DNA from 4 places in the Bacillus sp. NPDC077027 genome. Region 1 is predicted to be linked to each of the others. Evidence: predicted binding sites of a transcription regulator. Region 1 holds the regulator's gene; each other region holds the start of a gene.
What was found. The regulator LexA, encoded in region 1, represses DNA repair genes until DNA is damaged. The targets are predictions, from matches to a motif close to CGAACATATGTTCG.
Positions count from the first base shown of each region.

Region 2: the regulator LexA is predicted to act here: its motif matches at 2,328-2,341, upstream of ACQKEZ_RS06275 (WYL domain-containing protein).
Region 3: the regulator LexA is predicted to act here: its motif matches at 6,496-6,509, upstream of ACQKEZ_RS12025 (ImmA/IrrE family metallo-endopeptidase).
Region 4: the regulator LexA is predicted to act here: its motif matches at 5,907-5,920, upstream of ruvA (Holliday junction branch migration protein RuvA).

Region 1 covers NZ_JBNNIO010000007.1:31,061-39,057, forward strand. Annotated here, with positions in the region: gene ACQKEZ_RS17995 (glycosyltransferase family 39 protein) at 1-2,043, shown strand, start outside; gene ACQKEZ_RS18000 (NucA/NucB deoxyribonuclease domain-containing protein) at 2,293-2,667, shown strand; gene ACQKEZ_RS18005 (STAS domain-containing protein) at 2,841-3,689, shown strand; gene ACQKEZ_RS18010 (IseA DL-endopeptidase inhibitor family protein) at 3,730-4,275, opposite strand; gene ACQKEZ_RS18015 (hypothetical protein) at 4,564-5,001, shown strand; gene ACQKEZ_RS18020 (STAS/SEC14 domain-containing protein) at 5,133-5,510, shown strand; gene lexA (transcriptional repressor LexA) at 5,820-6,440, opposite strand; gene yneA (cell division suppressor protein YneA) at 6,597-6,908, shown strand; gene ACQKEZ_RS18035 (YneB family resolvase-like protein) at 6,926-7,573, shown strand; gene ACQKEZ_RS18040 (DUF896 domain-containing protein) at 7,643-7,873, shown strand.
Region 2 covers NZ_JBNNIO010000002.1:131,785-139,781, forward strand. Annotated here, with positions in the region: gene dapF (diaminopimelate epimerase) at 1-182, opposite strand, end outside; gene ACQKEZ_RS06265 (YuzB family protein) at 452-688, opposite strand; gene ACQKEZ_RS06270 (NAD(P)/FAD-dependent oxidoreductase) at 946-2,013, shown strand; gene ACQKEZ_RS06275 (WYL domain-containing protein) at 2,067-2,297, opposite strand; gene ACQKEZ_RS06280 (YuzD family protein) at 2,398-2,727, opposite strand; partial or broken gene ACQKEZ_RS06285 (NifU family protein) at 2,849-3,148, shown strand; gene ACQKEZ_RS06290 (prolyl oligopeptidase family serine peptidase) at 3,211-5,178, opposite strand; gene thrB (homoserine kinase) at 5,333-6,253, opposite strand; gene thrC (threonine synthase) at 6,250-7,311, opposite strand; gene ACQKEZ_RS06305 (homoserine dehydrogenase) at 7,308-7,997, opposite strand, start outside.
Region 3 covers NZ_JBNNIO010000003.1:303,390-311,386, forward strand. Annotated here, with positions in the region: gene ACQKEZ_RS11995 (TetR/AcrR family transcriptional regulator) at 1-363, shown strand, start outside; gene hag (flagellin Hag) at 702-1,583, shown strand; gene hag (flagellin Hag) at 1,988-2,809, shown strand; gene ACQKEZ_RS12010 (FAD-dependent oxidoreductase) at 2,868-4,343, opposite strand; gene ACQKEZ_RS12015 (DUF5412 domain-containing protein) at 4,646-5,017, opposite strand; gene ACQKEZ_RS12020 (poly-gamma-glutamate hydrolase family protein) at 5,270-5,893, shown strand; gene ACQKEZ_RS12025 (ImmA/IrrE family metallo-endopeptidase) at 5,884-6,480, opposite strand; gene ACQKEZ_RS12030 (N-acetylmuramoyl-L-alanine amidase) at 6,889-7,785, shown strand.
Region 4 covers NZ_JBNNIO010000001.1:331,090-339,086, forward strand. Annotated here, with positions in the region: gene safA (SafA/ExsA family spore coat assembly protein) at 1-224, shown strand, start outside; gene ACQKEZ_RS01835 (YhcN/YlaJ family sporulation lipoprotein) at 356-970, shown strand; gene ACQKEZ_RS01840 (LysE family transporter) at 1,031-1,663, opposite strand; TPP riboswitch at 1,900-2,010, shown strand; gene thiC (phosphomethylpyrimidine synthase ThiC) at 2,144-3,892, shown strand; gene ACQKEZ_RS01850 (hypothetical protein) at 4,196-4,378, shown strand; gene ACQKEZ_RS01855 (protein kinase family protein) at 4,447-5,091, opposite strand; gene ACQKEZ_RS01860 (BofC C-terminal domain-containing protein) at 5,320-5,835, shown strand; gene ruvA (Holliday junction branch migration protein RuvA) at 5,985-6,590, shown strand; gene ruvB (Holliday junction branch migration DNA helicase RuvB) at 6,602-7,606, shown strand; gene ACQKEZ_RS01875 (DUF2905 domain-containing protein) at 7,599-7,799, shown strand; gene queA (tRNA preQ1(34) S-adenosylmethionine ribosyltransferase-isomerase QueA) at 7,834-7,997, shown strand, end outside.

The DNA.
Region 1 (7,997 bases):
TTATTAGGGGCAGCTATTCTCTATACGTATCAAATTTGGCAAGATGACAGTGCCAATCAATATTATTTAGCAGCTGTAAAAAGTATGACAAAAAGCTTCCATAATTTTTTCTTTGCCTCATTTGATGCCTCTGGGTTTGTAACAGTCGATAAACCACCAGTCGTCCTCTGGATTCAGACAATCAGTGCACTTATATTTGGGGTACATACGTGGAGTGTCATTCTTCCACAAGCATTAGCTGGAGTTGGATCTGTTTGGTTACTCTATCGAATGATTAAACCGACATTCGATAAAGGTGCTGCACGAGTAGCAGCACTAGTGATGGCATTAACACCTATTGCTTCCGCTGTCAGCAGAACAAATAATATGGATAGTATGCTCGTTTTCACACTACTTCTCGGCACATATTGTTTAATACGAGCTGTTAAAAAAGGAAAGATAATCTTGCTTTTATTAGCATTTGCCCTTGTAGGTATTGGCTTCAATATGAAGATGCTTCAAGCATTTATGGTACTTCCTGCATTTCTACTCTTTTATCTCATAGCAGCACGTGTTTCTCTTAAGAAGAAATTACTCTCACTCATGCTTTCAGTTGTTGTGTTAATGAGTTTATCATTGTCATGGGCGCTCTTTGTTGATTATACATCTGCTAGCAATCGCCCTTATGTTGGTAGCAGTCAGACAAACTCTGTTTTAGAGTTAGCCTTTGGTTACAATGGCACCGAACGTTTACTTGGTCAAACAACAGGAAAAGCCTTTGGCGAAATGAATGGTGGAGGCGCTGGAATGATGCCAAGTGGCTCAGAAACAAATGATGCAACTGTAAATATGCCCTCTTCAAATACAACCAATGGCCAGCAGAATGGAAATCAAATGCCGCAACCACCAAATCAAGACAATGGCGGGGCGAATACGAATGATGGTGGAGGCATGGGAACGCCGCCACAGCAAGGAGGTAGCGGTCAAGGTCAAAACGGAATGCAAGGTGGGCCGGGTGGTACTGGAGGCGGAAGCCAAACCATGAATATGTATGGTACAGGCGATCCAGGTGTCTTTAGATTGTTCCAGTCAGCCTTGTCAGGACAAATTAGCTGGATGCTCCCATTTGCATTATTTGGACTACTTGGCATGATCATTAGCTGGTGGAAGGATCGCAAACGTCAATCAGACGAAATGAAAGAAACCCTTTTATGGACAGCGTGGCTTGTACCAGTTGCAGGATTCTTTAGCATTGCAGGATTTTTCCATCATTATTATCTCATTATGCTTGCTCCGCCGATAGCAGCTCTGTGTGGAATTGGCTGGTATAAAATGAATGAACTATTCAAACAGAATATAACTTCGACGGCTTATCTGTTGCCAAGTGCAATCACTGTGACAGCCCTTTTCCAAGCATATATCTTAAGTGGTTATACTTCTCAAATCGGTAGCCTTTGGATGTATGTTATCGCAATTGTTGGTATTGGGCTTGCCGTCGCACTGATTGTCATGAGAGGGAAGAACGCCATCCAGAAACGCCTACCAGCCATTGCTTTTACTGTCTTACTTTTAACACCAGGCTTTTGGTCGGCAACTCCGATGATTTATGGGGGGAACAGTGTACTTCCAGAGGCAGGAGCTCAACTAGCATCCTCGCAAGGAGGAAACATGTTTACTTCTTCCACAGATGAAGGACTTCTCTCTTATTTAAGAAAGAACAATACAGGTGAAGAATACTTATTTGCAACCTTAACAACAGTTACAGCGGCACCATATATCATTGATGCTGATGAAAATGTCATGGCACTTGGAGGATTTAATGGAACGGACCCCATTTTGACAGTTAGTGAACTTAAGGAACTGATAAAAGAAGGAAAAGTGAAATACTTTCTTCTATCTGGTCACAATTCAGGAAACACTGAACTAGTTGAGTGGATTCAAAAGAACGGAACAGAAATTTCATCTGAACAATACAGCACTACTTCATCTAACAACACTAGCACACAAATGCCTAATATGGGCTCACAAAGTGGGACGTTATATGAAGTGAGCTTAAATGATTAAGCTACCCGAGAAAAGCTAGGGTAGCTTTTCTTTTGGATTGATCAATATAAAGTGCCCTTTGTTTACGGCTATTTTTCACGTTCAATAGCATCTTGCAAAAAACAGGTACATACATTGAAGAGACTGGATCTGGTCTTTTAAACAGACTGCTTCGGTTCATTGAAATGAGCGAAGGAGGTTCAAGTACCTGTGAATGTGATGAAAAGTCGGTTGGTCACAGTTGTACTTTGTTGTGTGGTCTTATTTGGTATGTTCGTTTTGGGATGGGGGCCTATTCATCAGGTCAAAGGAGCTGATCGATTTGATGATGTCGTTTATTTTCCGAAGCAACGCTATCCTGAAACTGGTGCTCACATTCAAGATGCGATCAGTCAAGGTCACTCTGATGTGTGTACAATTGATCGAGATGGGGCAGATGCCCGAAGAAAGGAATCATTAAAGGGGATTCCTACAAAACCTGGGTATGATCGAGATGAGTGGCCGATGGCTGTTTGCTTGGAAGGTGGAAAAGGAGCAAGTGTCAGGTATGTGACACCATCTGATAATAGGGGAGCAGGCTCATGGGTTTCCCATCAGATAAGCGGCTACCCTGATGGAAAGCGAGTATTGTTTATTGTGAGATAACGAGAATTCAAAGAAGGGTTAGTGAGAGTCTTTTTTATGTCTTGTTTAAGCCTATTTGATATAGCATGCGAAAAAGATTCAGTGGTACAATCAAAGAACGAGTAAAATAGACTTATCAGATATTGATCAATAGAAAAAAGTGAAGACAATTGAAATTGAAGGGGAAAGAGCCTATGGATAAGAATCGTGAATTATATCAATTTTTAATTGATCATGCTACGGAGCTAACGGAGAAATGGTATGAATCAATTGAGGATGATGATCCTGAATCAGTTTATCGATCGACAGACCCGACCGTAGTGTCTGAATTAAAACACCAAAATCAAGATTTTTATCAGCATTTTATCCGTGCGCTAATTGAAGATAAAACCTATTTGCACAGTGAATTTAAACAATGGTCAGAAAATTTAGCGAATGATCCAAAACATTTAAATACTCCGCTTGACTATGTGATTCGAGAATATATGTCAAATCAAAGAGTGGTACTTAGTTACCTAAAAAAATTCATCACACAACGACAAGGTGATATTGACATTGACCGAATTTTTTATTGGTACGACTTAATTGCTGAAGCTTATAATATCTCTATCCATGTCTTTATACAGCAATATGTCAAAAACACGACAGAAAAACTGATGGCCCAGCGGGATTTGATCTACGAACTTAGCTCTCCAGTCATTGTGTTAAAAAGTAATATTGCTTTATTGCCATTAGTTGGTGACATTGACACAGCAAGAGCAATAACCATTTTAGAAAATACATTAAAGCAATGCTCTCAAAAGGGTGTTCAACATTTATGTATTGATTTATCTGGTGTCGTCATTATTGATACGATGGTAGCCCATCAGATATTTGATCTTGTGACATCACTTCGTTTAATTGGGGTAGATACAACGATTTCAGGGATTAGACCAGAAATTGCGCAGACGGCTGTACAGTTAGGTCTCCCATTTAATGAATTTAATACCGCTTCATCTTTAGCGCAGGCAATAGAGCGTATGATCGAGTTTTCAGCAAAATAAAAACAGGTCTCTTTTTAATAGGAACCTGTTTTTTTGCGTGTTAGATGACAGCGTCAATTTTTGTGATTTTCCACTTGTTTTGGACTTTTTCATAAGTAACAGTTCGTTTGACTTTTCGTCCATCGAGTGTTGGCACTGTAAATTCGTATGTGCGAATGCTGGCTTTTTTAGAAACAATCTTAGGTGTAGCTTTATCCCAATTTAACATGTTGTCACCGTCGCCAACTGGAACAGCCATTTGTCCTTTATGAACAATAAAGTTATATTCTGTTAATCCATTGTTAATTGCTTTTTTTGTGAAAACTTCAGCTAAGTAGCTGTTCAATTTTTTCTTCGTGTTAAACGTTTTTGATAAGTAGTTATACTGCATGTTTTTATAATTGAACGTTTTTAATGTGTATTCTGGATGTTTGTCATTGATTTTATAACCAGACATTGCACTCCAAAAGTGTTCTCTTGCATTAAGTGCGATATGTAACGCTTCTTTATTTGTTAAGGTTACTGGTTTCTTGGAAGCGGCTAATGTAGTTGTTTGTAAAGAAATCATCAGAATAACTGCTGTTAAAAGAACAAATATTTTTTTCAAGGCGATTGCCTCCTTTTTTAATGAAAACTTCTTATGTTACAAATGTTACAATAATTACAGTTAGATTACAAGTGTTAAATATAAATGTTTTTTATTTCTTGTCATCTACTTATATAACGTTTGAGGAAGGATAAAAGTTTTCATTTTTTATTTTATTTTCTAGTTATCTTTAACCTTTCTAAAGAAGAACTAAACGTCTTTCAGAACGATTTCTTTATTTTGTTCAGAACTTTTTTGCTTTCGGTTCATATAATGTCGTGATGAATGTATCAGAAAGTGGTGCTAAATATGTATTATCCGTATGAAATGTCGTGGGATGGATACCAATATAGTAGACAGTTTCCAGGATGGCAGTCACTGCCAACTCCACAGGGAGGAGGACTTCCTACTTTTCCAATCGGTGGAGGAGGCACAACTCCAGGTGCAGGAGGGCAATCGCTGCCGCCAGCACCTGGCCAACAGATTATTTCACAGTATCAGCAGGCATTGACACAGCCACAAGGAGCGCAACAATTTGCAGCTCATCAGGGCGGAGGCCAACAAACAGTTCAATTCGCAGCTGGATGTAATAGACGCTGGACAATCGTTTTTCTGAGGAATGGTCAAGTATTTTTAATGTATGTGTTGTCATCACAGCCTTTTGGGCGGACAACTGGTTTTATTTGGCCTAACTTCACATTTGGTTCCTTCCCAAGTTCTAGTATTCTTGCATATTCTTGTTCTTAGAACGAAATAAAAGCCGGCTTTCATCAGATATGATGAAATACCGGCTTTTATCTATATTGCGTAAAAATGTATCCATATTGATTTTAAGGATTTTTTTGCGCATAATTGTCACTTAGGGAGATGATTCTAAGTTGAGGAAACAGAATATCAGCACAACAGTTTCAGAGGATTTAATTGTAACCCATCTAATAGGAAAGATTAAAACAGATGATGTGATTGAATGGTTTAATCACTTCGAGCGGGTTTGTCAGCAATTCATTGCTGAGGGCAGGAAATACAAGTTGTTGGTTGATAGAAAAGGATACGAACCAGATCATTTTTCAGTCCAAAAAACATGGAAAGATAAATTCTTTAATGAAACTATTTTGAATCACAGTAAGGCAATAGCGTTTCTTCTTGAAAAAGGAGAGATAATGGATTATTTACAACAATCTAACACAAAAGAATCTGTACAATTTTTTGATAATTATGAACAAGCCATCATTTGGTTGAACGAATATCCAAGATAAAACACTTATAGAACCAGTTGATCGAGATCAACTGGTTTTTGGTTAGAATATTGTTGTGACACAGTTCACTTTTATACAAGCTTAAAGCGCCATTTTATTCGAAGTTTTGTGTGCAAATGCGGGTGACAATATTAGTTCTCATAATGATTTCACCATTATATAAAACAAGAATACGAGATAGATAGGGTTTGTTTCTATTATGAAATTTGTTGGTATTTAAAGTAATTTTAGACACAAAAAAACCGCACTGCCAATTGTTCGATCGTGCCTAACAATTGGGATGCAGTTCATATCGCGTGTAGTCATTTATTAATGAATATTTCTAAATACACCAATCACTTTTCCTAGTATACTGACATTCTGTAAAATAATTGGTTCCATAGATGGGTTCTCTGGTTGAAGTCTAAAATGTGTTTCTTCTTTATAGAAACGTTTAACAGTTGCTTCATCTTCCTCTGTCATTGCCACCACAATATCCCCGTTGTTTGCAGTGCTTTGCTGACGCACGATGACATAGTCCTTGTCCAAAATGCCTGCGTCAATCATACTTTCACCCATAATTTCTAGCATAAATACTTGTTCATCAGGTGCTGCAAACGTTTCAGGCAATGGGAAGTATTCCTCTACATTTTCAATAGCAGTAATCGGCAGTCCAGCCGTTACTTTTCCAATGATAGGAACATTCATCACAGTGCTTTTAGGTATATTCATATTTTCATCATCAAGTATTTCAATTGCTCTTGGCTTCGTTGGGTCTCTTCTAATCAAACCTTTCGTCTCTAGTCTTGCTAAATGTCCATGGACAGTAGAGCTGGATGCAAGACCGACAGCTTCACCAATTTCACGAACAGAAGGTGGATAGCCCTTACTTCTTACTTCTTCCTTGATGAAACTAAGAATATCGAGTTGTCTTTTTGATAGCTTCGTCATCTTTTGCACCTCAAAACGTCAATTTTAAAGAAATTATAGCATGTTTTTCCTTGTAGTACAAACATAGGTTCGAAAAAAGCTGTTGACAGAAACATTTGTTCGTATTTATAATAAAATTAATATTACGAACAGACATTCTGTTAGGAGAGATTTAGTATGAGTATAAAAGAATCTTTTATTTTCGTTGGGTTGTTTTCGTTAATCGTCGGTGTACTTATCTCGCTTATTGCTTTAACAGGTCAAAATGATATGAATCAATATGTTAAAATAGAGGTGCAAAATGGTGATACTCTTTGGGGAATTGCCGATCAAGTGAATGATGGAAAATCAATTGACAAAAATGCATTTATTGATTGGGTAACAGAGAATAATGATCTAGCTTCTACAGATATTCAGCCAGGAGATGTACTTGTGATTCCTGTCAAGAAGGAGCACCCAGCTTTATATGAACTCGCGACAGTCCAATAGAAAGGTCGATTGATTGAATGAATGCAATAATTTATGCGAGAGTTAGTACAGTGAAAGAAGTACAAGAAACTTCGCTCAATAGACAGGAAGATGAGCTACTAAATTTAGCTGTTGCTCATCAGATGAATGTCATAAAAGTGATTAAAGAAAGAGCAAGTGGATATGATCTTGACCGTGACGGTGTTTTTGAAATGCTCACAACAATAAAAGAAGAAGAGATTGATGCTGTGTTAATTCAAGATGAAACACGTCTAGGAAGAGGTAAGGCGAAAATCGCGTTGCTCCACTGCCTGTTTAAAGAAAATGTGAAAGTATACAGTGTTTTTCATAGAGGAGAGCTTGAACTGTCTGAAGCTGATGAAATGGTGATAGAGATCGTAGGAGTGGTCGAAGAGTATCAGCGTAAAATTCATAATCTGAAAATTAAACGTGGTATGAAAAAAGCAGTTGAACGAGGGTATCGGCCAGAGCTTAATTTAAAACATCACCACCATGCACAAGGACGGGATCGTATTGAAGTGCCTATTTCAGAAATTGTACGTCTTCGAAAAAATAAAATGACATTTGCTGAAATTGCAGCTACCCTTCAAGGGCTTGGTTTTGATATCTCAAGAGCAACCGTTCACAGGCGCTATCAAGAATATGAAAGTGGACTCCTTCCTTAAAGCCTGATTTGTTGTAAAAAACAAAGATATTTAGTAGTATGAAGAGAAAAAATTTAAAAGGAGTTTGTCATGATTTCTAAAGAACAGCTTGCAAGGATTAATGAACTTTCAAAAAAATCCAAAGAGACTGGTTTAACAGATGAGGAAAAAGTAGAACAGAAGCATTTACGAGATGAATATTTAAAAGCCTTCCGTTCGTCCATGAAAAATACATTAAAAACGGTGAAAATCATTGATCCAGAAGGAAATGATGTCACACCAGAAAAATTAAAAAATGAAAGAAATCAACATCTCCATTAATATACATTTGATTTCTTATTTTTTGAAAAGATGAGAGGATATGTCTCATCTTTTCGTGTTTGCATAAGTTTTAAAACGATCGATAAACTAAATGAGACAAAATACTGCATTTTTCGGCGTGAAA
Region 2 (7,997 bases), on a different contig from region 1:
ACAGGTGCAATGTCTGATGGACAAATTAAGATCATTCCATCTGAACCAATTCCTGTATAGACGGACGACACACGAATGGCGATATCCGATAGTTGATGTTCTGGAAGCTGTTCTTTAAATTGATTCACATAGATATAGTTATTACCTAGTCCATGCATTTTCGTAAATTGAAATGATGTCATGAAAGTCCTCCAAAAATGTTGTTTCTTTATAGTATAAAAGGAGTCGAATCAGGAGACAATCTTATCATCCCCCGTTTTTCATACATAGAAGCTCTTTGCTGTCATGGCAAAGGGCTTTTATTATGTATACGCCTCTCTCTTTGACCTTGTGATCATTCATTTTGATGATATTTAATTAGCATAACATATTGAATGCGTTTTCTTATATTTCTCCTTAAAAATGGAAATCAACTTATTGAAAAAATGCACCTCATGAATCATGCGGTGCATTAAAACATCTCATTTTCCTCTATAAAAGCATATATACGTTCCACTAGCTGTTCGGCATCCTCACCTGAAACAAATTCGCCATTTACAAGCGCGAATGGAGAATCCATACATTTGCCACAGTAACTTAGACAACCGTACTCCATTACATCTAAGTTTGGGTCTTTCTCAAGCTTTTCTTTTGCTGCCTGAGACCCTTGTGCAAGATTACTTACACAAAATTCGATCAGTGGAAACACTGTGCTTCACCTCACATTGCCTTTACATCCTACCGAATTTATGTCCATTAGTCAAAAAAATAACCTTCATATGAAACGTTACACATATTTCAGTTAAAATGTTTTACTATTTAGGACTAACTAATGAATATGTAGGTTATTTTGAAACAATTATTGTAGTTTCAGGGTAAGTTCGATATAATTTTATTTGGTATTTTAACTTAAAGTTTTTTAGTATAAGTGTTTTTTCAATGTCTATGGGGAAAAGGAGAATCGTCATGAAAAATTTAGTCTTGATCGGCGGAGGTTATGGGAATATGCGGGTGCTCCACCGCTTATTGCCAAATCAATTACCAGATGATGTTTCTATTACGTTAATTGATCGAAATCCTTACCACTGTTTAAAAACAGAATATTATGCACTTGCTGCTGGTACGATTTCCGATCACCATATTCGAGTATCCTTTCCAGAGCATCCAAAGCTCGATATTCAATATGGGGAAGTAGAAAAAATTGATATTGAAAACAAACAAATCGTGTTCAGTGATCGTGAACCGATTCCTTATGACGATACTGTCATTGGACTAGGATGTGAAGACAAATACCATAATGTTCCTGGTGCAGAAGAGCATACATACAGTATTCAAACCATTGATCAGTCAAGGCTTGCTTACAAAAACTTAAACAACTTAAGTGTAGGTGCAACGGTTGCGATTGTTGGTGCTGGGTTAAGCGGGGTAGAGCTTGCCAGTGAACTGCGTGAAAGCCGAGCTGACTTAGACATTATTCTATTCGATCGTGGAGAGCTGATTTTATCTAGTTTCCCGCAAAGATTAGGTCAATATGTGCAGAAATGGTTTGAAGAACATGGGGTTAAGATCATTAACTGTGCCAATATTACAAAGGTTGAAGAAGGAATCCTCTATAACCATGATGAGCCGACTGAAGCAGAGGTCATCGTCTGGACAGCTGGCATTCAGCCAAGTAAAGTTGTACGAGACATGGAGGTTGAAAAAGACGCACAAGGACGTGTCGTGTTAACACCTCACCACAATATTCCTGGGGATGAGCATGTCTATGTTGTTGGTGATTGTGCAAGCCTTCCACATGCACCAAGTGCCCAGCTTGCTGAAGCGCAAGCAGAACAAATTGTTCAATCTCTTCAAAAACGATGGAAATATGAACCTCTTCCTGAAACATACCCACAATTTAAACTCAAAGGGGTACTTGGTTCGTTAGGTAAAAAAGCTGGCTTCGGTTTAGTGGCAGATCGTCCTCTTGTTGGACGTGTACCGAGATTATTAAAATCAGGACTCCTTTGGATGTACAAGCATCATAATGGATAATTCTTTGTGAATTTTTTCTTCAAAGCTCCTTGTCTTGCTCAAGGGGCTTTTTCCTATGAGACGGCATTTGTCCTTTGATTCATGATACGGATTGGAGAAAGGGCTAGGATACGATCTTTACGAAACGTTCTTATTTTCTTTTTTAACAAACAATAGGCCTGAATATAGTCTTCTTGATGTTTATGCACAATTACCTTTCGTTTTGAACAATCTCCATTCGTCTTCATATAAATCATTTCGGTTGGCATATGTTGATGGAGCGATTTTTCTAATAGTTGATTCACACCAATGCCCTCCTTTAAAAAGATTATATACGAACGAACGTTCTTTATCAATCAAAAATCAAGAACTTATGTTCTCTTTTTGACTATAAAAAAGAACAGCTTATTCACTGCTCTCTTTGTAGCCGTATTTCTCCATTTCTTGATAAATATCTTTGAGCTTCGGATTTCCTTCCCCTACTATTTTATCCTCCACTAGCACAAGCGGATAGAAAAATTCGTCCTCTAAAATACGGTGAGACAAATCCTTTAATTTCTCATCTTCTGGCGGATGTTCGATATCAATGTATGTAATATGGAAAGGCTGATTTGGATATTTCCGCTTTAATGCCGCATCTAGCCACTCATACGTATCTTTCGCAGAAGGAAGGTTTACACAGCTAGCGCAAATTACTTCTGCTCCGTAGACGTACAGCTCAACTGGTTTATTCATTCCACACGCCCCCTGTTCTTTCTTTATTTTAGCCGAAATATCTATTTGAAAAAAGCCAATTTGACTTTTTGTTTCAATATGAGATTGTGCTATAATGAGTAGGGAACTTTGAAACCAATCAATAGATTTTTATCGTCCAGATGAATATAATGGTGATATGTTGTGAAAGGAGCGATTTTGTACGATGACTGAAGTCGAAATGAAAGACCAAGTACAGGAAGTGCTGGACAAACTTCGTCCATTTTTATTACGTGACGGTGGAGACTGTGAGCTTGTAGATATTGAAGATGGTATTGTAAAATTACGTCTTCTCGGTGCATGCGGCAGTTGCCCAAGTTCAACAATTACATTAAAAGCCGGAATTGAGCGCGCTCTTCTAGAAGAAGTGCCAGGTGTGGTTGAAGTTGAACAGGTCTTCTAATAAATAAATTCAAATCAAAACGCCCCACAGTGAATTACAGTTCACGTGGGGCGTTTTTTTTGTTACAGTCTTTCTTCAAACCACTCACTAATAAATGTGAGTCTTTGTATTCTTTGCCTTGGATGACCGCTTCTTGAAAGGTCGTGTGAAGCTTTCGGGAATTTAATCAAACGTGTCTCTTTACCGAGTTCTTTTAACACAACAAACAGTTGTTCTGCCTGATCGACAGGGCAACGATAATCTTCGTCACTATGCAATATTAAAAGAGGTGTTGTTATCTTTTGCGAATATTTTAAAGGCGAACGATCCCATAGCTTTTCTGGCGATGCAAAAAGGTCCGCATCAAGTTGCCATTTTGTAAAAAAGTAGCCTATATCGCTCATGCCGTAAAAACTGAGCCAATTAGAGATTGATCTTTGGGTAACAGCCGCTTTAAAACGATCCGTTTGACCAATGATCCAATTGGTCATAAACCCGCCATAACTTCCGCCAGTGACACCAAGTCTGGTTTCATCTAGAAAATCATGTAAAGCAAGTACATGATCAATCGCGCCCATGACATCTTGATAATCAATTTCTCCATAGCTTCCTCTCACGCGATCTGTAAATGGCTGTCCATATCCATGACTCCCATGCGGATTGATGTATACAATCGCATACCCTTTAGAAGCAAGCACTTGGAATTCATGAAAATACGTATGAGCATACATCGCATGTGGACCACCATGAATCTCTAAAATGAGTGGATATTTTTTCCCCTTTTCAAAGTGAGCAGGCTTCATCAGCCAGCCATGCACGTCATCACCGTCCTGTGACTGAAAGGAAAAAGATTCAGGCTCTGACAGCGCATGTTTTTTTATATATTCTTCATTGTCAAAGGTAAGCTGCTTTAGCTCTTCCTGACCGAGCTCGACAAGATATAGCTCACTCGGAGAAACAGGTGATAGGCGGCTGATAAGCATATGCGTTTCGTTCGGATGAAGTGTAAAGTTTGTGATTTGCTCACATTCTAACCGAATGGGATAGGCAAGCCCTTCTGTAGAAAAATAATAAATCCCTGTGTTCCCTTGATCAGAAACAAGCGCATAGAACCCTTCACTATTTTTGGTCCATTGCGGCTTTTGGCTTGCGCCTCCTATAAAGCTATCACCAGCAACACAATCTCCAATATACAAATCAAGCATTTCTGACAAACAGATGGTCTTTTTCTCTTTTATATCATAAACCCACAACTGCGGGTATGTGGCATTTTTAAACTCGCGTTCATGACCGATAAATGCAAATTTTTGACCATCTGGTGAAAAAGAAACCTCTGAAAATACTCCTTTTGATTGTGTCACCTGCTGTTTTGTCCCATCTTCTAATGAATAGAGAAACACATCACTTATGTAAGCTTCATTTTTTGCTAGTTGTGTGTATGCAAGCCATTTACCGCATGATGAAAAACTATAATTTCCATGCTGTGCCGGCTCATCTGTGATTTGTTTTGCTTTTCCTGTTTTCACATCTATTTTCACAATCTGAGTATACCGCTCATTTAAAAAACCTTTGCCATCCGCTTTGTATGGCAATTCATTATAAATAGCAGGAGCAAATTCATCTTGCTCTTCTTTTTTCTCATCATGAATTGATTCCGTTATCTTCAATGACACAGAAACGAAAATGGATGCTCCATCTGGTGAAAAAACTGGGTTTGATACACCATAAGGGATGTTGGTAAGTGTTTTTACACCGCCTCCCTCTCTATGAAAAACAGCTAACTGCGACGTGCTTTTTGGCTTCTGCACAATGAATGCAAGCTGTTTGCTGTCCTTTGACCAAGCAGGCTGATGATGCTTTCCTTTTTCAAATGTCCATTGACTTATCTGTTTACTCACTTCATCAAGCATCCACAAATGCATATCATAATCATCCTGCTCCTCATTTACCGTAACTTTTGTAAAAACGGCTTTTTGACCATCAGGTGAATAAATTGGATTTGCAACAGATACAAGTTTCGCAAGATCTTCTGCTAAAACTGCTTTTTTCATCGAATGTATCTCCTCCCTTTATCTATAAAAATATTTCGATCAGCTAAATAAAAATTCCTTTATCTTATATAAAAAAGTTTTTTTCTTTTTGATGCTAGCACTTCTTTCAATAAATAAAAAGCGTGTGCCTTGAAGGACACACGCTTTTTAAGGTTTATACTTGATTAACAGAATAGTGTTCGACGACCACACCTTCTGTTGGTACTGTTAACAAATCGACTTCACAATGAGGAAAATTGAGGGCGAGCTGCTTTTTTAGCGCTTCTCCCTTTCCTTTTTCCGTTAACGTTAAAATTGTCGGACCTGCTCCGCTTAATGCCGTCCCGTATGCACCTTTTAAAGAGGCGACATGTTCTACCTTTGATAGCTCTGGCACAAGCATCGTACGGTATGGCTGATGAAATAAATCCTTTTTCATCATCTCACCAACAAGCGGCCAATTTTGCGTAAATAACGCGGCAACTAGCACATTACTAATCGAACTTGCTTTGACTGCATTTTTATATGAAAAGTCATCCGGCAATACGTCACGTGCATCCTTTGTGAGCACTTCATAAAAAGGAATGACAACCACAACATCAACATCAACGTGTTGCACCTTTACAGCTTGTGTTGCTCCTTCCTCATGAAAGCCGATTAATAATCCGCCAAAAAGAGACGCACCCGCATTATCAGGATGCCCTTCCTCTTTACTCGCAAAATATAGCTTTTCCTCATCAGACATATGAAGGCTAAGCAGTTGATTCGCTAGCTCTATTGCGGCGACAATCGCAGCTGCACTACTTCCTAATCCGCGTGCGAGCGGAATATCACTCCACACTTTGACATGAACAGACGGGAGCGTTTTTCCATAGTAATCTGCTACCTTTTTTGCCGTTTGATAGATTAAGTTATCGGTTCCGACTGGAATGCCGGCCACAGCATCGGTCTCTGCTTCAAATAGCCAACTATCATGGTCGTAGATGGATAACTTTAAATAGCGGCTAAGTGCCATTCCGATTGAATCAAAACCTGGCCCTAAATTTGCAGTACTTCCCGGAACTGTAATTGAAAAAAGCATGGAGACTTCACTCATACTCGTGCTGCCCCTTCTAGATGCTTAAGGATTTTCTCCTCATCTGCCTGTAATTTTACCGGCTTTAACTGTGAAATGTCGATAGCTGTATTTGGATCTTTCAATCCATTTCCTGTTAATACAGCAACTACTTTGCTGCCTGGTTTGATTTCACCAGATTTCACCTGTTTTAGAACACCTGCAATGGAAGCACACGAGCCTGGTTCTGCAAACACACCTTCCTCGCGAGCAATTAATTGATACGCATGCAGAATTTCTTCATCTGTGACTTCATCAATTTTCCCATTTGATTCTTCAGCCGCTGCAACTGCTTGCTTCCAGCTTGCAGGATTACCAATACGGATAGCTGTTGCTACAGTTTCTGGACTTTCAATGACTTCATTCCGTACAATTGCCGCTGCTCCTTCTGCTTCGAAACCACGCATAGCAGGAAGGCCTGTTCCTTTTTTCTCATTATATTCTTTGAATCCTTTCCAGTATGCTGTGATGTTCCCTGCATTTCCAACGGGAATCGCCAACACGTCTGGTGCAGATCCAAGCTGCTCGCAAATTTCAAACGCGGCTGTTTTCTGCCCTTCAATTCGATAAGGATTCACTGAGTTGACAAGAGCAATCGGTTCTTTTTCACAAATGCTTCGCACAATTTTAAGTGCATCATCGAAGTTACCATCAATGGCAATGATTTCAGCACCATACATGACGGCTTGCGCTAGCTTTCCGAATGCAATCTTTCCATCTGGAATAATCACGATGCACTTCATATTCGCACGAGCGGCATATGCTGCTGCTGCTGCGGATGTATTCCCTGTAGATGCACACATCACAGTGTCATTGCCTTCTTCTTTCGCTTTCGCTACTGCCATAACCATCCCTCTGTCTTTAAAAGAGCCAGTTGGGTTTACGCCTTCTGTTTTCACATGAAGCTCAATACCAAGTGTTTCAGAAAGTTTGGCAAGATGAACGAGCGGTGTATTTCCTTCATTTAATGTTAGTTTTGGTGTTTGTTCATTCACTGGTAAATATTCTTTGAATTCTTCAATTAATCCATTCCACTTCATCGGCTTAAACCGTTCCCTTCCACTCGGTATGTGCTTTTCACTTGAACCACTACGTCGAGGTCATTTAGTTTTTGTAAAATATCTGAGAAATCCTCTTCAGATGTACGATGTGTAATAATCACAATTTCCGCAAGTTCGTCGTTTTCTTTAACAGGGAGCTGAAGTATTTTTTCAAAACTGATTCCTCTTTCAGAGAAAATAGACGTAATACGTGAGAACGCACCAACTTGATCTCTGACATGGATTCTTAAAAATTGCTGTGCAAATACTTCAGAAGGTGTTTTCATTTTCTTTTCAAACTGGGGTGCAATAAAACCGCTTCCGTTCACACCAAGACGCATATTTTTCATCACGGCGACTAAGTCAGAAACAACGGCTGTTGCAGTTGGCAGACTGCCTGCACCTGGTCCATAGAACATCGTCTCTCCTACTGCACTCCCATAGACGTAAACAGCGTTATATTCGTTGTTTACGGCAGATAGAGGATGATGATCTGGAAGCAGTGTTGGCTGGACGCTTACCTCGACCTTATCACCATCTCTTTGGGCAATACCAATGAGTTTCATTGTATAACCGAAACGTTTACTGAAATTAATGTCTTCATCAGAAATTGCTGAAATTCCCTTTACTTTTACATCTTCTAGGTCGACATTCATAGAGAATCCAAGTCGTGCAAGAATGGCCAT
Region 3 (7,997 bases), on a different contig from region 1:
GATTTAACTAGAATGAAACCAGAAGGCACTAATGTATTTCAATATATCGTCGGAAATCGTGACTATTATGATTTATTAGTGATGAAAGACCGTGTACCTCAAATTCAAGAAATTTTACTGGAGAAGTTGCAATACATTTTCCAGAATAGAATGTCGTTTGTCAGTGATCAATATGAAGAAATCAACGACAGTTATTTTATTCAATATCGTTCATATGGCATCTTTGGATTGATTCTTGAATGGATCAGAAATGAGTACAATGCTTCACCTTCTGAAATGGCACGTCGCATTATTAATTTATTATATATTCAATCCTCACTCATGATTCAGTTAAAAGACGAGAGAACCATCATGAAAACCTAATCCTTATTTCATAGATTGCAAACAGACATCTGTAAAACGTGATGAAAATTTTTATAAGATGTTTGAAAGTCATGCAATTGATAGTAGAGCTCATTTAGATTATTTAATCAGAGACTTAAGTTGTTGAGTTATTTGATCTTTTAGTTGTGAATAAGAATGATTCCCCTTAAATTACCTTAAAAAAGTATGTGAAAAAAATCATAATTTTGCATTTAAGTGCTAAACTTTCGATAAATGCCTCCGATAATATAATTGTCAGGGTTGATAAGCCCTAGAAGGAAGGACTATTTTCAGACAAGGATGTCTGTTAGGTCCCAAACACATGGAGGTAATAGGAAATGAGAATTAACCACAATATCGCAGCACTTAACACATTGAACCGTCTTTCTTCTAACAACGGTGCAAGCCAAAAGAACATGGAGAAACTTTCTTCAGGTCTACGAATCAACCGTGCAGGGGATGACGCAGCAGGTCTTGCTATCTCTGAAAAAATGAGAGGACAAATCCGTGGTTTAGAAATGGCTTCTAAAAACTCACAAGATGGTATCTCTCTTATTCAAACAGCTGAAGGCGCATTGACTGAAACTCACTCAATCCTTCAACGTATGCGTGAACTAACTGTTCAAGCAGGTAATACTGGAACACAGCAAACGGAAGATTTAACAGCAATTAAAGATGAGATGGATGCGTTAATCGAAGAGATCGATGGTATCTCTAACCGTACTGAGTTTAATGGTAAGAAATTACTTACTGGTGACTTTAAAGCTGGTGCTACTCCTGCAACGGATCTAATATTCCAAATTGGTGCAAATGCTACGCAGCAAATTAAAGTAAACATCGAAGAAATGTCATCTACTGCACTTGGAACAAGCGCTGCTTTAAATGTTAAAACATTAGATGTAACTGAATTTGCTACTAATGCACCTGATACCGCAGCTGTTGGCTATGATGCTCAATTAAAAATTGTTGACGATGCAATCAATCAAGTATCTTCTCAACGTGCTAAACTTGGTGCAGTTCAAAACCGTCTAGAGCACACAATCAACAACTTAAGTGCTTCTTCTGAAAACTTAACAGCTGCTGAGTCTCGTATCCGTGACGTTGACATGGCGAAAGAAATGAGTGAGTTCACGAAGAACAACATTCTTTCTCAAGCTTCTCAAGCAATGCTTGCTCAAGCGAACCAACAGCCACAAAACGTACTTCAATTGCTACGTTAATTCAGGAGGCCCCTTTTATGGGGCTTTTTTTTATGCAATGAAATAGTGTTTCTACTGAATAAATTGTTCTTCCTCTCATATTTAATCAATCATGCTCCTACTAAAACAAAAATTCACGTATGTAACGCAATATTCCACAACATGCTATGTCATTCATAAAATGCTATTTCCAATTTTTATGATTCTAAAAGACTCTTTCTAATGGATGAATAAAGACTCTTAAGTTTTCCATACTCTAGCGAAACGACCATATAAAATAAGTATATTTCCTTATTTATTCCTTTTTTGTTAAACAAATTCCATGATGGTTCGATAAATAGATTGTAAGGCTTACAAAAAAATTCTAATTTAGAACTTTTGGACAAGGATGTCTATTAGGTTCAAACACATGGAGGTAATAGGAAATGAGAATTAACCACAATATCGCAGCACTTAACACATTGAACCGTTTGTCTGCAAACAACGGCGCAAGTCAAAAGAACATGGAGAAACTTTCTTCTGGTCTTCGTATCAACCGTGCAGGAGATGACGCAGCAGGACTTGCGATCTCTGAAAAAATGAGAGGACAAATCCGCGGATTAGAAATGGCTTCTAAAAACGCACAAGATGGTATTTCTCTTATTCAAACAGCAGAAGGTGCATTAACTGAAACGCATGCAATTCTTCAACGTATGCGTGAATTGACTGTTCAAGCTGGTAACGTTGGAACTCAGCAAACAGAGGATTTGTCAGCGATTCAAGAAGAAATTACAGCACTTCTAGATGAAATTGATGGTATCTCTAATCGTACTGCATTTAACGGTAAGAACCTTTTAGATGGAAGTGTTGAAGATGGTTTCCAATTCCAAATTGGTGCGAACATTGATCAAAATATTAATGTTAAAATTGGGAAAATGGATGCAGAAACTTTAACAGTAAGAGACATTAAAGTAGATGATGATGCATTCAACTTCGATACTGAAGTAGCAAAAATTGATGCAGCAATCGGTGAAGTATCTACACAACGTTCAGCACTTGGTGCGGTCCAAAACCGTTTAGAGCACACAATCAACAACCTTGGCGCTTCTGCTGAGAACTTGACAGCTGCTGAATCTCGTATCCGTGATGTTGACATGGCGAAAGAAATGAGTGAGTTCACGAAGAACAACATTCTTTCTCAAGCTTCTCAAGCGATGCTTGCTCAAGCGAACCAACAGCCACAAAACGTACTTCAATTGCTACGTTAATTCAGGAGGCCCCTTTTATGGGGCTTTTTTATGTTCATACAAAAAAAACGTACACAAATCAAGTGTACGTTTTGATGATTTTTTTAAGTTGAAAGTCAGGAACAGCCTCGTCTATGAGCTCTTCTTCTGTTTTTTTGCTTTTTTGTTTCCACGCTTCCCACCATTGCTTTGTATCTCCAGTCTCATCTCTTTTAATCATGTCATGCAAATGTTCAAGGTTGATGATTTCCTTCGGTTCTTTTAAGAAAGAGTGCATACTGTGATAGGCTTCAAGCAGCTTCGGTTGGTTTGTTAGAATGGCGTGCTGTACATACCGATTTAAATATTCTTGTACGAACTCTATATGTGGAATAGGGTGATGGGCTGTTAATTCAACTCCATTCCATTGAAGGTCTGCAATAGCACAAAGCCACCAGCCAGGTTCAATGGCTTTTTGCATGTGCCGCATGACGGTTGGTTCAAAGTTTTCAATTGGTTCTTTTAGTGATTTTTTTAACATTTGTTCAAGTGTATGGGCTTCGAGTGCCGCTTTTGTCATGCCCTGACCATGAATCGGATCAAGCGTACAAAAGGCGTCACCCATGACTAACAGTCCACTCGGCCATTTTGGCATTTGCTCATAATGCTGTCTCATGCAAAACTGCACTCGAAATCCTTTAGGTGGTGTACAAGGAATCAAGTGTGAAATAGCTTCTGCGATAGCTGGATGGGAAAGTGTTGCTATTTCTTGTTCGAATTTGTCATCCTCTGTCGTTGGATAGTGTGTGCCGCCGGCAGCAGAGAGGAGAACAACTGCCATATTGTGATCAATCAATTCAAAGAGTCCAGTTGGAATTTGTTTATCAGGCTGTCCCAATACAACCATTGCTTGTGTTTTTCGCGCATTAGGTGGGATTTGATAGTAGCGGGTACTATAGCCAAGAGAAACCTTTAGTATTTCAGGTTTGGGTAGCTCCAGCCCTCTTTCTAATAACCACTTTTGTAATTTTGACATACGCCCACTTGTATCAACGACAAGATCGGCTTTTAATGTTTTGAGTTTTGCTGGTTGATGGTGACGGTCTTTGACTAGCAGTCCATTTACTCTCAAGTCATCTTCTCCAAAAAGAAGTGATACAGCCTCGTGTTTTGTGAGAAATTGAACATGAGGTAGTGCAAGAAGTCGCTGTGAGATGACCCATTCCAGTAATGCACGTCTTGTTACAGCTGTTTCCTCAGTGTCGGTCATATGAAGCTCGCCATCTTTTGTAATGAACCGAGATGTTTGGTGCTTCGTGTTAAATCCACCCATCTTAAGAAGTTCCTCAGTATAACCAGGGAAAAGTTGTTCTATTATTTTTTTCCCAAGTGGTAGAACCCGATGAGGGTGAAAGGCTTGAGGTGTCCCCGCTCGATTACTTGGATGAGCAGGTAGTTCATCTCGTTCAATGATGTAAATTTCTTGATAAAAATTTGATAATACTTTTGCAGTAAACATTCCTGCAATTCCAGCGCCGATGACAATTGCTCTGTGTCTTTTCATCATGTTTGTCATGACATGTTCCTCCATTTATAAGTATCACTCACATGTTTATATGGTCATTTCATCATGTATTGATTCGCTTATTATATCAAATCAATCAAATAAATGAAAAATTTTTTGCTTTTTGAATAAATACCGTAAAGGAGAAGGTCTATATTATAGCAACTCATTCTTAAAAGCTTTCTGGAACGTGTGAAGTCATTGAGAAATGAACACCTTTGTCAGTCAAAGAAACGAAAGACTTTGTACAAAAAAACATGTTATGAGAGAAAAGAGAAAAAACGAATCAACTATATGATCCGTTTTTCATAAGATTAGTCCTTTCGCTTTTTATCGAAACGATAATCATAAGTTTCCCCTTTTTCAATATTAAGCGCCTGATTGCCAATCCGTACTGTATCATCATTTGACCATCTAATATGAGGATCTAAATCAGGATAATTCCAATAAATGGTTTTCTTTTTGTGGGTTTTTTGGTTTTCAATTTCTGCTCGTACTGCGTTGTCTTTTAATTTGCCTCCATTATGTTTGTAAGTATTCACAATGTATGCTCCGTCGGGCGAGGAAACGGAGCGAATATATGTGCCGTTTGAAACACCTTGAAGGGAAAAGCATTTCCAATAAATAATGCCAGTGAAGCTAATCAGTAAAATGAAAAGTGTGATCATGGTTTTCTTTTTAATCATGGATTCCTCCGATTCTACCTTGCATTCTCTTATCATATGAAAGTGCAATTAAAAAGATTCATATGGTAAAAAAGTTCCAATTATATGATGGGTCGGATGACTTTTTCAGGAATTAAATACATATTATATTTTAACATGTTCTTATATAAATGAATCAAAAAATGGAAGAAAAACATGGTTTTTAAATAAATCTTTACAAATCAAATTGATATCAAGTAGACTAATGCTCATATGAGAAAAGGAGCGGGTGAAATGGAGCAATTGGTTGATACGTATCGAAATTTTGAAGAGCTTTCCGTTCATGAAGTAGAAGGGATTGATTATCAAATTCTTCATGAATGCAAAAATAATCAGTTGCTCATATTATCACCTCATGCTGGAGGTATTGAGTCCGGTGTAAGTGAGCTGGTGATTGAATTAGCTGAGCTGCATTCTATGTATTTGTTTGAAGGAATAAAGGTAACGGGAAATCATGTGCTACATATTACGAGCACAAATTTTAATGAGCCGACCTGTTTAAGTATGGTGCAATCACACCAATATACGTTTGCTCTTCATGGTTATGGAGAAACAAGTGTTAGACAAACGCTAGTTGGAGGAACAGACCGCCAAAAGGCAGCAGAGACAGCGCGATTGCTTACTGAGAATGGATTCCAAGCACTGCTATTATTGGAGTCTGATCGTTATTCGGGCACACATCCAAACAATATTAATAACAAATGTCTCACCGGTCTAAGTGTACAATTAGAAATTAGCCAAGCACAAAGAAGGGCATTTTTTGATGATTTTAGACGAAGCTACAGACGTAACACACAAAATGACTTATTCTATCGTTATACAGGTGTGTTAAAGCAGATATTTACACTTTATGAATAAGTATCAGCTTCTCGTTCTTCTCTCATTGTCTGATAGACCGCTTCTTTTTCTGCTACTTTATCAGCTGTTTTACACTGCTTGCGTGAAAAATATAAGGCAAGCTTTTGTTGAAATTGAATGCCAATTTTTCGTTGTTCGAATAATGTCAGTCGTTTTTCAGCAAATGCTAGTGTGACATGAAATCTTTGAGCAATATTCTGGACGGCTTGTTGCCGAAGGTACGGGAGTTTCATTTGAAGTAACTGATACGTAGGTACACAAAAATGATACATAAACTGCTTCGCTTGAAATTCCTGTAAATCTCGAAATTGCTTGTTCATTTCAAAATGATTGCCTGTATGTTTTAGTACATGACAAAGCTCATGTGCAAAATCCTCCCATTGTTCCTCTGAAGAAGCATATCTATTCAAGACAATGCTATACACACCTTGATGTTTAATCATCATGCTCCCTGTTTCCTCGTAGTGAATCCAAATGTTTAATTCGGTAGCGATCTTATGCATATTCATATATGCTGGGCCGTCTAATTGAAGTCGTGTGTAAAGCCGCTTGATGTCCTCTTCTAAATGGGTTAAAAATCTAGTCATTTTAAAACCTCCAAGCAAACGTATGTTCTATTTTTATTCTAAAAGAAAAGTCCGAACTGGACTACGTGGTTAAATAAATCAATCTCATAATATGTATATCGGTATATTTTTTACAATTTTAACATAAAAACAGAGTAATTTTGGAATTAGTTCCTGTTTTTTTTAGTCTATTCTGAGAAAACTCGTTTACACGATAAGACGGTTAACAAGCATCTTTAATCTCTCCGTTATCTGAATCTATGTCTTCTTTATTGAAGGAACAGATTGGATCTAGTGCAACAAATTGTATCACAAAAGCAATATTGATACAATTTGTTTCAGTAAATTCCTTGTCTTACACTTGCCACCTATAAGTGAAAATGATAGATACAAAATGTATCGGAAATCGGAAATAGGGGAGTGGAGGACATGGTCCAAATTTATCAAGATTTTATCCCTGTCGGAAATGGAAATAGACCGGGGTATAGAATGACACCAATTTACTTGACCGTTCACAATACGGCGAATACCTCAAAGGGGGCTGATGCTAAGAATCATGCCGCTTATGTTAAGCGCGCAAATACAGCGGTTAGCTGGCATTTTACAGTGGATGACCATGAAATTTTTCAACATTTGCCTTTAAATGAGAATGGTTGGCATGCGGGAGATGGTCATGGGGATGGTAACCGTAAATCGATTGGAATAGAGATTTGCGAAAATGAGGATGGGGACTTCAAACAGGCGGTGAAAAATGCACAGTGGTTGATTCAAAAGTTGATGATAGAGCATAATATTCCGCTTTCAAATGTGGTTACACATCAACATTGGTCTGGGAAAGACTGTCCTCGTAAGTTACTAGCGAGCTGGGCTGAATTTAAAGCGGGTATTGGATCTGATGAAAATCCAGGGACAGTAGTGACTTATGTGGTGAAAAAAGGCGATACATTGACAAGTATAGCTAAAGCTTATAACGTGACGGTTAGCGACTTGCAAAAATGGAACAATATTACCAATCAAGATTTCATTCAAGTAGGACAAGTGTTGAAAATTTACCAAAATATAAAAGAAACCATCCTTTTACCAGACGGCATCTTGAAGGTAACGAACCCTTTGACAAAAGGGGACCATGTACGTATGGTACAAAAAGCACTCGTTGCTGTTTATTTCTATCCAGATAAAGCAGCTGAAAATTTTGGAGTAGACGGGGTTTACGGAGAAAAAACGGCGAATGCTGTCTCACGTTTTCAGCTAATGAATGGACTTGTCAGTGATGGTATTTATGGTCCGCAAACGAAGGTAAAGCTTTTAGAACAGTTAAATAAGTGAGTTTTTTTGTTTATATTGTTTCATGACTTGCTCGCTTTTTTCATTCATTTTAAGAAAATAGGGGGAAAACTGAAACGCAGCAAAGTTCACATATTTTATTTTTTTGATTTTCTTTTTCACGTCATCACCCTAATTTTTTTTGCAACATGTTGTGATATGATATGCAGTCATATGAAAAAATGGAATAAGGACGCGGATTCGTTCCGCGTCCT
Region 4 (7,997 bases), on a different contig from region 1:
ATGTTTCGAATACTGCTTATGGAAAAGACGACTGCGGGTGTGATGATGGTTTTAAACAACATGGACACCATCAGCATGCAGCTTGGCCGGGTGTTTACCCAAATCCAAACTCAATGGCAATGCCAATGGCAATGCCTTACGGACAAATGGGCGCTTATCCACAGCAATTCGGGCAGCCAAGTAGCCAAGTATTCGCAAGACCTGATGAAAGCGAGGATGATTAAACGGAAGGGGACGATGAAAATCGTTCCTTTTTTGATTGTTTATAACTGACAGCGTGAATTCCCTCTCATCTGTGCATGATAAAGAAGAGCGTATAAATGCTCAGAAGATCTTAACACAGGAGGTTTTTCCATTGAGAAAAAAGTGGCAAACAGCATTCGCATTGTTTCTCCTGCCGATTGGGTTAACTGCATGTGGCACTCAAGATGATGCCGGTGTGAATACACGTTATAATCAATCCGGTCAACCAGTTGGTTATAGCACAAATAATCAAACAGATGGAAATACGCAAGATCATCAAGGACCAATCTCAGAACTTATGGAAGGGATGAGAGGTGGTACGACCAATGTAAATAACCGTCCTGGCACAGAAGACCACGTAAGAATGCCGCTTACTGGTGGCGATGGTCGATACAGTCATGGCGATATGAATTATCATGAGCAAATGTCGTTTTCTGGATTTGATAAAGAAGAAAACGTGCAACGTTCACGTAAGATTGCAAACCGTGTAAACAAAATGAACCATGTAACAGATTCACAAGTGATGGTAACAGATGAAAATGTGTTCATCGCATTAAAAACAGATGGAAATCTTTCGACAGATGAACTAAGCCAAGTGGAAGAATCTGCAACACGATATGCAGATGGCAGAGCGGTACAAGTCATCAAAGATGAAGGAACGTTTACACGCTTTCGTGAAATGAGAAAAACACAGTTTGAAGCAGGTCAAACTGGTATGACGCGATAAGCATCTTGCTATAAGAAAAGGCTAAAGTAAGTGAATTCACACTGACTTTAGCCTTTTTGTCTAAAAAAGAGATGTCATCGCTTTATAAAATTCATAAATGAAATAACAGCCAAAGCCAAGCAGTAAAATGCCGGCGATAATAGATGTCCATTTAATCATTGCTCGGTTCATCACTTTTCTTGTCAGGGAGACAATCGAAAGTAATCCAATATCGTGGGCTAGAATCCCAGTTAAAATGCCAAGGGCTGCAATGATAAATTGAGATGATTCACTCTTAGAATATGCATCAGCGAGAACAGCGCCGAACACAGAAACCCAAAACACAAGATTCCCAGGGGACACGGCAACAAGTAGTCCATTACGATATGTTTTCAGTAATGATCTATTGACTTTCTCACCTGCTAAGTGAATGTCCTGATCTGCATGTTTAATCGAATCATATGCAAGCATAAATAAAAAAACGGCACCAATGAGCCACAATGGAATTTGCACAAATGGTAGTGCAAGAAACTGTGCAAGTCCAAAATAAAGAGCCAAAATCAATAAAACATCGATGGTCATCCCACCTATACCGACTGATAATCCGTGGAAAAACCCATTCTTCAAACCTTGTTTTGTCATTTCGACTGTGATTGCTCCAACGGGAAGAGCAATCGAAAAACCAACGAGTACAAATGTGAGATACGTGTTCAAATCGCAAAACTTCCTTCAAAAAACATTGTATAAAAATTCTCCGTTTAGATTAATTATACACATAAATGCCCATGTATCAACTGATATTTCAAATTTTAAACAAGATTAAAGAGAACAAAACTGTATATATAAATCCGTTGACCAAATGAATAAAAGGACGATATAGTGTGAAATGCCTATTTTTTGAAAAAGGCTTTTTTTAGAAAAATGTCTATGCTACACTGATGGAGAAATTTAAATGTTACTAGGGGTGCCCTTTTTGAAGGGCTGAGAGAGAAGTCCAAGCTTCTTAACCCTTTGGACCTGATCTGGCTCGTACCAGCGTGGGGAAGTATGGAAGATAACATATGATTGTCATGATGACGGGCAATCATGTTTTTTCTGACGACTATCCAGGTTCTGAAATAGAGCCTGGTTTTTTTTTGCTGGTGCTGATTCAATCCTGTCCTTTTATATGAAAAGAGAAAAGGAGAACAGCAAATGAAAAATGAAACGGTTTTACAGTCAAACATGTCGATTATGTCAAGCTTTAGCGGAAGTAAGAAAGTGTATGAACAAGGATCAAGACCTGACATTTTAGTTCCGAAAAGAGAAATTACCCTCACTCCAACTGGGGACGAAGTAAACGAACCGCTTCGAGTATACGATACGAGTGGCCCTTATACAGATCAAGAGGTTGATATTGATATAACAAAGGGATTAAAGCCACTTCGGCTTCCTTGGGTCAAAGAGCGTGATGACGTCGAGACCTATGGGGGTAGACGTTTGAAGCCAGAGGATAACGGCTATCAATCAGCGAAGCGAGCACGTGTCGATTACCCTAAGCTTTCCCGTCAGCCACTTCGTGCAAAAAAGGGGACATGTGTGACACAAATGCACTATGCTAAGCAAGGAATTGTGACACCAGAAATGGAGTTTATCGCCATTAGGGAACAGGTCAGCGCTGAATTTGTAAGAGATGAAGTCGCGAGAGGAAGAGCTGTTATCCCATCTAATATCAATCACCCTGAAAGCGAACCAATGATTATCGGAAAGAATTTTCACGTGAAAATCAATGCCAATATAGGGAATTCTGCGGTTACATCCTCCATCGAAGAAGAGGTTGAAAAAATGACATGGGCGATTCGGTGGGGAGCAGATACAATGATGGATTTATCAACAGGGAAAGATATTCATACGACAAGAGAGAGGATTATTCGTAATTGCCCCGTCCCTGTTGGAACAGTGCCGATTTATCAAGCATTGGAAAAAGTGAACGGCATTGCTGAGGATTTAACATGGGAGGTTTATCGGGATACGTTAATTGAACAGGCTGAGCAAGGGGTAGATTACTTTACGATTCATGCAGGTGTTCTCCTGAGATACATTCCAATGACTGTGGATCGTGTGACAGGTATTGTATCAAGAGGCGGTGCCATAATGGCACAGTGGTGTTTAGCACACCACCAAGAGAATTTTCTCTATACCCATTTTGAAGAAATCTGTGAAATCATGAAAGCTTATGACATTGCTTTTTCTTTAGGTGATGGTTTAAGACCAGGTTCAATCGCTGATGCAAACGATGAAGCGCAATTCGCTGAGTTACATACACTCGGTGAATTGACAGAAATTGCGTGGAAGCATGATATTCAAGTGATGATTGAAGGACCTGGACATGTCCCGATGCATAAAATAAAAGAAAATGTAGACATACAAATGGACATTTGTAAAGAAGCACCTTTTTATACGCTTGGACCGCTGACAACCGATATCGCTCCTGGATATGATCATATTACATCTGCGATTGGTGCAGCCATGATTGGATGGTATGGGACTGCAATGCTGTGTTATGTAACGCCGAAAGAACACCTAGGCCTTCCTAATAAAGAGGATGTAAGAGAGGGTGTGATTGCTTATAAAATCGCAGCCCATGCCGCCGATTTAGCAAAAGGTCACCCAGGTGCACGAAAACGTGATGATGCCTTGTCTAAAGCGAGGTTTGAATTCAGATGGCGTGATCAATTTCATCTTTCTCTTGATCCTGAGAGAGCACTAGCCTACCATGATGAAACATTGCCGGCTGAAGGTGCCAAAACCGCTCATTTTTGTTCGATGTGCGGTCCGAAATTTTGTAGCATGAAAATCTCACATGATATCAGGCATCAAGCTAATGAAGAGAACGATGTAAAGAAAGAAATGGAGAAAAAGGCAAAAGAATTCGTTGAAGCAGGAAGCAACATCTATCAATAAAACAAAGACCCCGCATTTGCCAATAGGCAGTGCGGGGTCTTTATACAACACTTGAGATTGCTTTACAAAGAAACTTTCCTAGCAAACAACATATGAAGGAATCAACGAGATGGAAATGTGTGCTCCACAATTGAATTCATCTAACGCATTAGCCAGGAATATTGAATATCTGTAAAAATTTAATCAAAAATTTATCAAGGTTTGAAAAGATAATAGCAGGGGAAACGGGTTCAGTATAGAATGGGAAAGGAGAGCAGGTTTGTTAAAACTTAGCGATAAAGAAAGAGATTGGAAGGAGTTTGAATGATGAAAATATTTAATGTAACATTTCATTTGAATAATGGAGAAGTGCTTAAATTCGAGTTAAAACGGCCCGCTACCTATGACTTTTATAAAAAAATTGAGGAATCGAACAATTGGTTTAAGCTGAACAACGATATCATTAACCTATTAAATGTCAATAGTATCCATGTTGAATCAGAATAAATAGACGAAACGGTCATTTTCGTTTCTCATGATAAAAAATAAGCCGCTTCTAAGTAGAAGTGGCTTATTTATGATAGAAAATCATTTCGATTCGTTAGTTGACCTTTTGAAAGCCAGTTCTTTTTATACAAGTAGGCAATGACCTCAAGCCACAGGCGAGGAGCTTTCTTTGGAAAAAATGGTTTCTTGTAATAGGCATAAGCTGCCTTTAAATCTTCCCACTGATGACACGTTTTTATTTGTGTAAAACGTGCAACATCAATCACCCTAATGCGTCCTTCGGCTGTTAAAATTAAGTTTCTTAGATGAATATCAGAGGGATTGAGCCCTTTTTTTCTCGCTTCATCGAGTGCAACATCCACTTGATCAAGCATGTTCTTTTTAATGGTAATTCCTTTTGTTAAACATTCGTAGAATGTGTTTCCTTTAATAAATTCCATCAATATATAGTTGTCGCCAGATTCATAAATGGCAGGATAGTATTTAGATCCAGATAATATTTCATAAATAGCGGCTTCTTTTTTGGCAAGTGCTTGAAAAGAGGGGAAAAATACCTTGAGGGCCATTTTTTTGCCGTCTTTTTTGTAAGTAAAGACATAGGCACTTCTACCTTTACCAGCAAGTTCAAGCTCTTTTGGTTTTTTGACAAGTTTATTCCAACGTTTTTGTTCGTTATATATGATAGATTCAGCCAAGCTTTTTACGTATGTCATCGTTTGTACTCCACCTTCTTTGGTATCAGTTTATGCGGCTGAAAAACGAATCATGAAAAAACAAAATGGTTGTATAAAACATAACATTAACGCCAAAAGTGCACAACGATTTACACTTCACCAAGGCAGTTCTCTCGATATATGATATGGTTTTGGTTAATGAACGGTGTAATTGGTCAAACTAAACGTACAATTAATCGATCTCATGTTTCTAAAGAGGTGTAAATAGTGAAACCGAATATAAAATGTTTAGTCACTGGGCTTTTACTGCTGTTAGGTGTGTTCATCTTGGCAAATGATGTCGAAGGAAAAGAACATATTCAAAAGCATCCAGATATCATCACTGTACAGCTTGAAAAAGTATATTTAGATGGTGACGTTAGCATTGAGAGGCAGCAAGCAACATTAGCATCAAAGGAAGCATTTTGGGAGACCTACAAGGGATGGACACTTGTGGAGCAAAGAGAAGGGTTTGCCCTTTTTAGAAAACAAATAGATGATATTTCCCCTCTGAGCAAAGCAAATGGTTATATTGGCTTATCAGATGGAGGTGTTATTTCAACTTTTCACGGAAGACCTGACGGCTGGTCCGAGCCGATTCATTTATTTTTTCAAATTGATACGTCCCGCTTAGAGAGCCATGTCGAAGAACAATTACAAAACGGCATTCCTTTTCGCACAAAGGCTGAATTTGAGCACGTTCTTGAAGTCATGAAGCCTTATCGAAACGAATTCTCGTTCTAATGGGAAACACAAGCTTGCTAGCATATGTGCTGCAGGCTTTTTATATAGGAAGAGACTGAATTTGACTTTAGCGAACATACGTTAACTTTTTTTGCGGTTTTCATCTTGTTTTATGTTACAATGAAGAACAGTCAAAGAGGTGAAAAACGGTGATAGAATTTGTGAAAGGGACCATTGATTATGTGTGTCCACAATATATTGTCATTGAAAATGGTGGAATCGGTTATCAAGTATTTAGCCCAAATCCATTTGTTTATAAGGTTAATAAACAAGAAACTATTTACACATACCATTACATAAAGGAAGATACATTTTCTCTTTACGGTTTTTCAACGAGAGAGGAAAAAGCGCTGTTCACAAAATTGTTAAATGTAACAGGCATTGGTCCAAAAGGAGCCTTAGCCATTTTAGCCTCAGGTGACCCAGGTGCGGTGATCGAGGCGATTGAACAAGAGGATGAAGCATTTCTTGTGAAATTCCCTGGTGTCGGCAAAAAAACAGCGCGTCAAATCATCCTTGATTTGAAAGGCAAGCTTGGAGATGTTGTACCAGAGATGATTGGCAACCTGTTTAATCACGAGGAGAGCATACAAAAACAAGTTGAACAAACGGCACTTGATGAAGCACTTGAAGCATTAGGTGTGCTTGGTTATGGTGACCGTGAAATTAAAAAGGTTCTTCCTTTTTTAAAAGAAGAGAAAGGTCTCACAACCGATCAATATGTGAAAAAAGCATTACAAAAAATGTTGAAATAGGGTGATGTCTCATGGATGAACGGCTCGTATCAACTGAAGCAGACAACCATGAATCAGCCATTGAGCAAAGTCTGCGTCCACAGACGCTAAGCCAGTATATTGGTCAGCAAAAAGTAAAAGATAATCTTAGTGTATTCATAGAAGCCGCTCGTATGAGACAGGAAACATTGGATCATGTGCTATTATATGGTCCACCTGGACTTGGTAAAACGACACTTGCTTCTATTATTGCCAATGAAATGAATGTACAGCTCCGTACAACGTCTGGACCTGCAATTGAACGTCCGGGAGATTTGGCAGCCATCCTGACGTCACTTGAACCAGGAGATGTCCTATTTATTGATGAGATTCATCGCTTGCAACGTTCTATAGAAGAGGTGCTTTATCCGGCAATGGAGGACTTTTGTCTTGACATAGTCATTGGTAAAGGTGATACAGCTCGTTCTGTTCGTCTTGATTTGCCCCCATTTACACTTGTGGGAGCAACCACGCGTGTTGGTCTTTTAACGGCACCACTCCGTGATAGGTTTGGTGTGCATGCAAGATTGGAATACTATGAACAAAGGGACTTAGCTCATATCGTAGCAAGAACGGCTGAGCTGTTTGAAATTGGGATTGATATTCGCTCAGCAGAAGAGATTGCCAGACGTTCTCGCGGTACCCCAAGGGTGGCAAACCGCTTGCTTCGGAGGGTGAGAGACTTTGCACAAGTGCTTGGAAATCAAACCATTACAAAAGAAATTGCCCAGAACGCATTGGAAAGATTACAGGTTGATCGTCTTGGTTTAGATCATATTGATCATAAACTACTTTTAAGTATGATTGAAAAATTTAAAGGTGGTCCTGTTGGTCTTGATACAATATCAGCAACAATTGGGGAAGAATCACATACGATCGAGGATGTATATGAGCCGTATTTGCTGCAAATTGGTTTCTTGCAAAGGACGCCACGTGGTAGGGTCGTGACACGAGAAGCGTATGAACATTTTCAATTGGAGGTACCGATTCGTGACTGAATTTCCTAAAATATTGATGATTTTAGGTGGCCTGCTCTTTGTTTCTGGTCTTATATTTCATTTTGTCGGAAAGCTTCCTGGTGATATTTTTGTGAAAAAAGGGAATGTCACCTTCTTCTTTCCGGTTATTACATGTATCGTTATTAGTCTTATTTTGACCATTCTTTTGAATGTGTTTGGACGGATGAAATAACGTTAACTAGTTAACTACAGAATAGGTGAAGAATATGAAAGTAGAACTATTTGATTTTGATTTACCGGAGAAACTCATTGCCCAAGTCCCGTTAGAGAAAAGAGATGCATCGAGGTTAATGGTGCTTCATAAGGAAACAGGTGAGTTAACGCACTCTACGTTTTCTCACATTGTGGACTATTTTCAAAAAGGGGATTG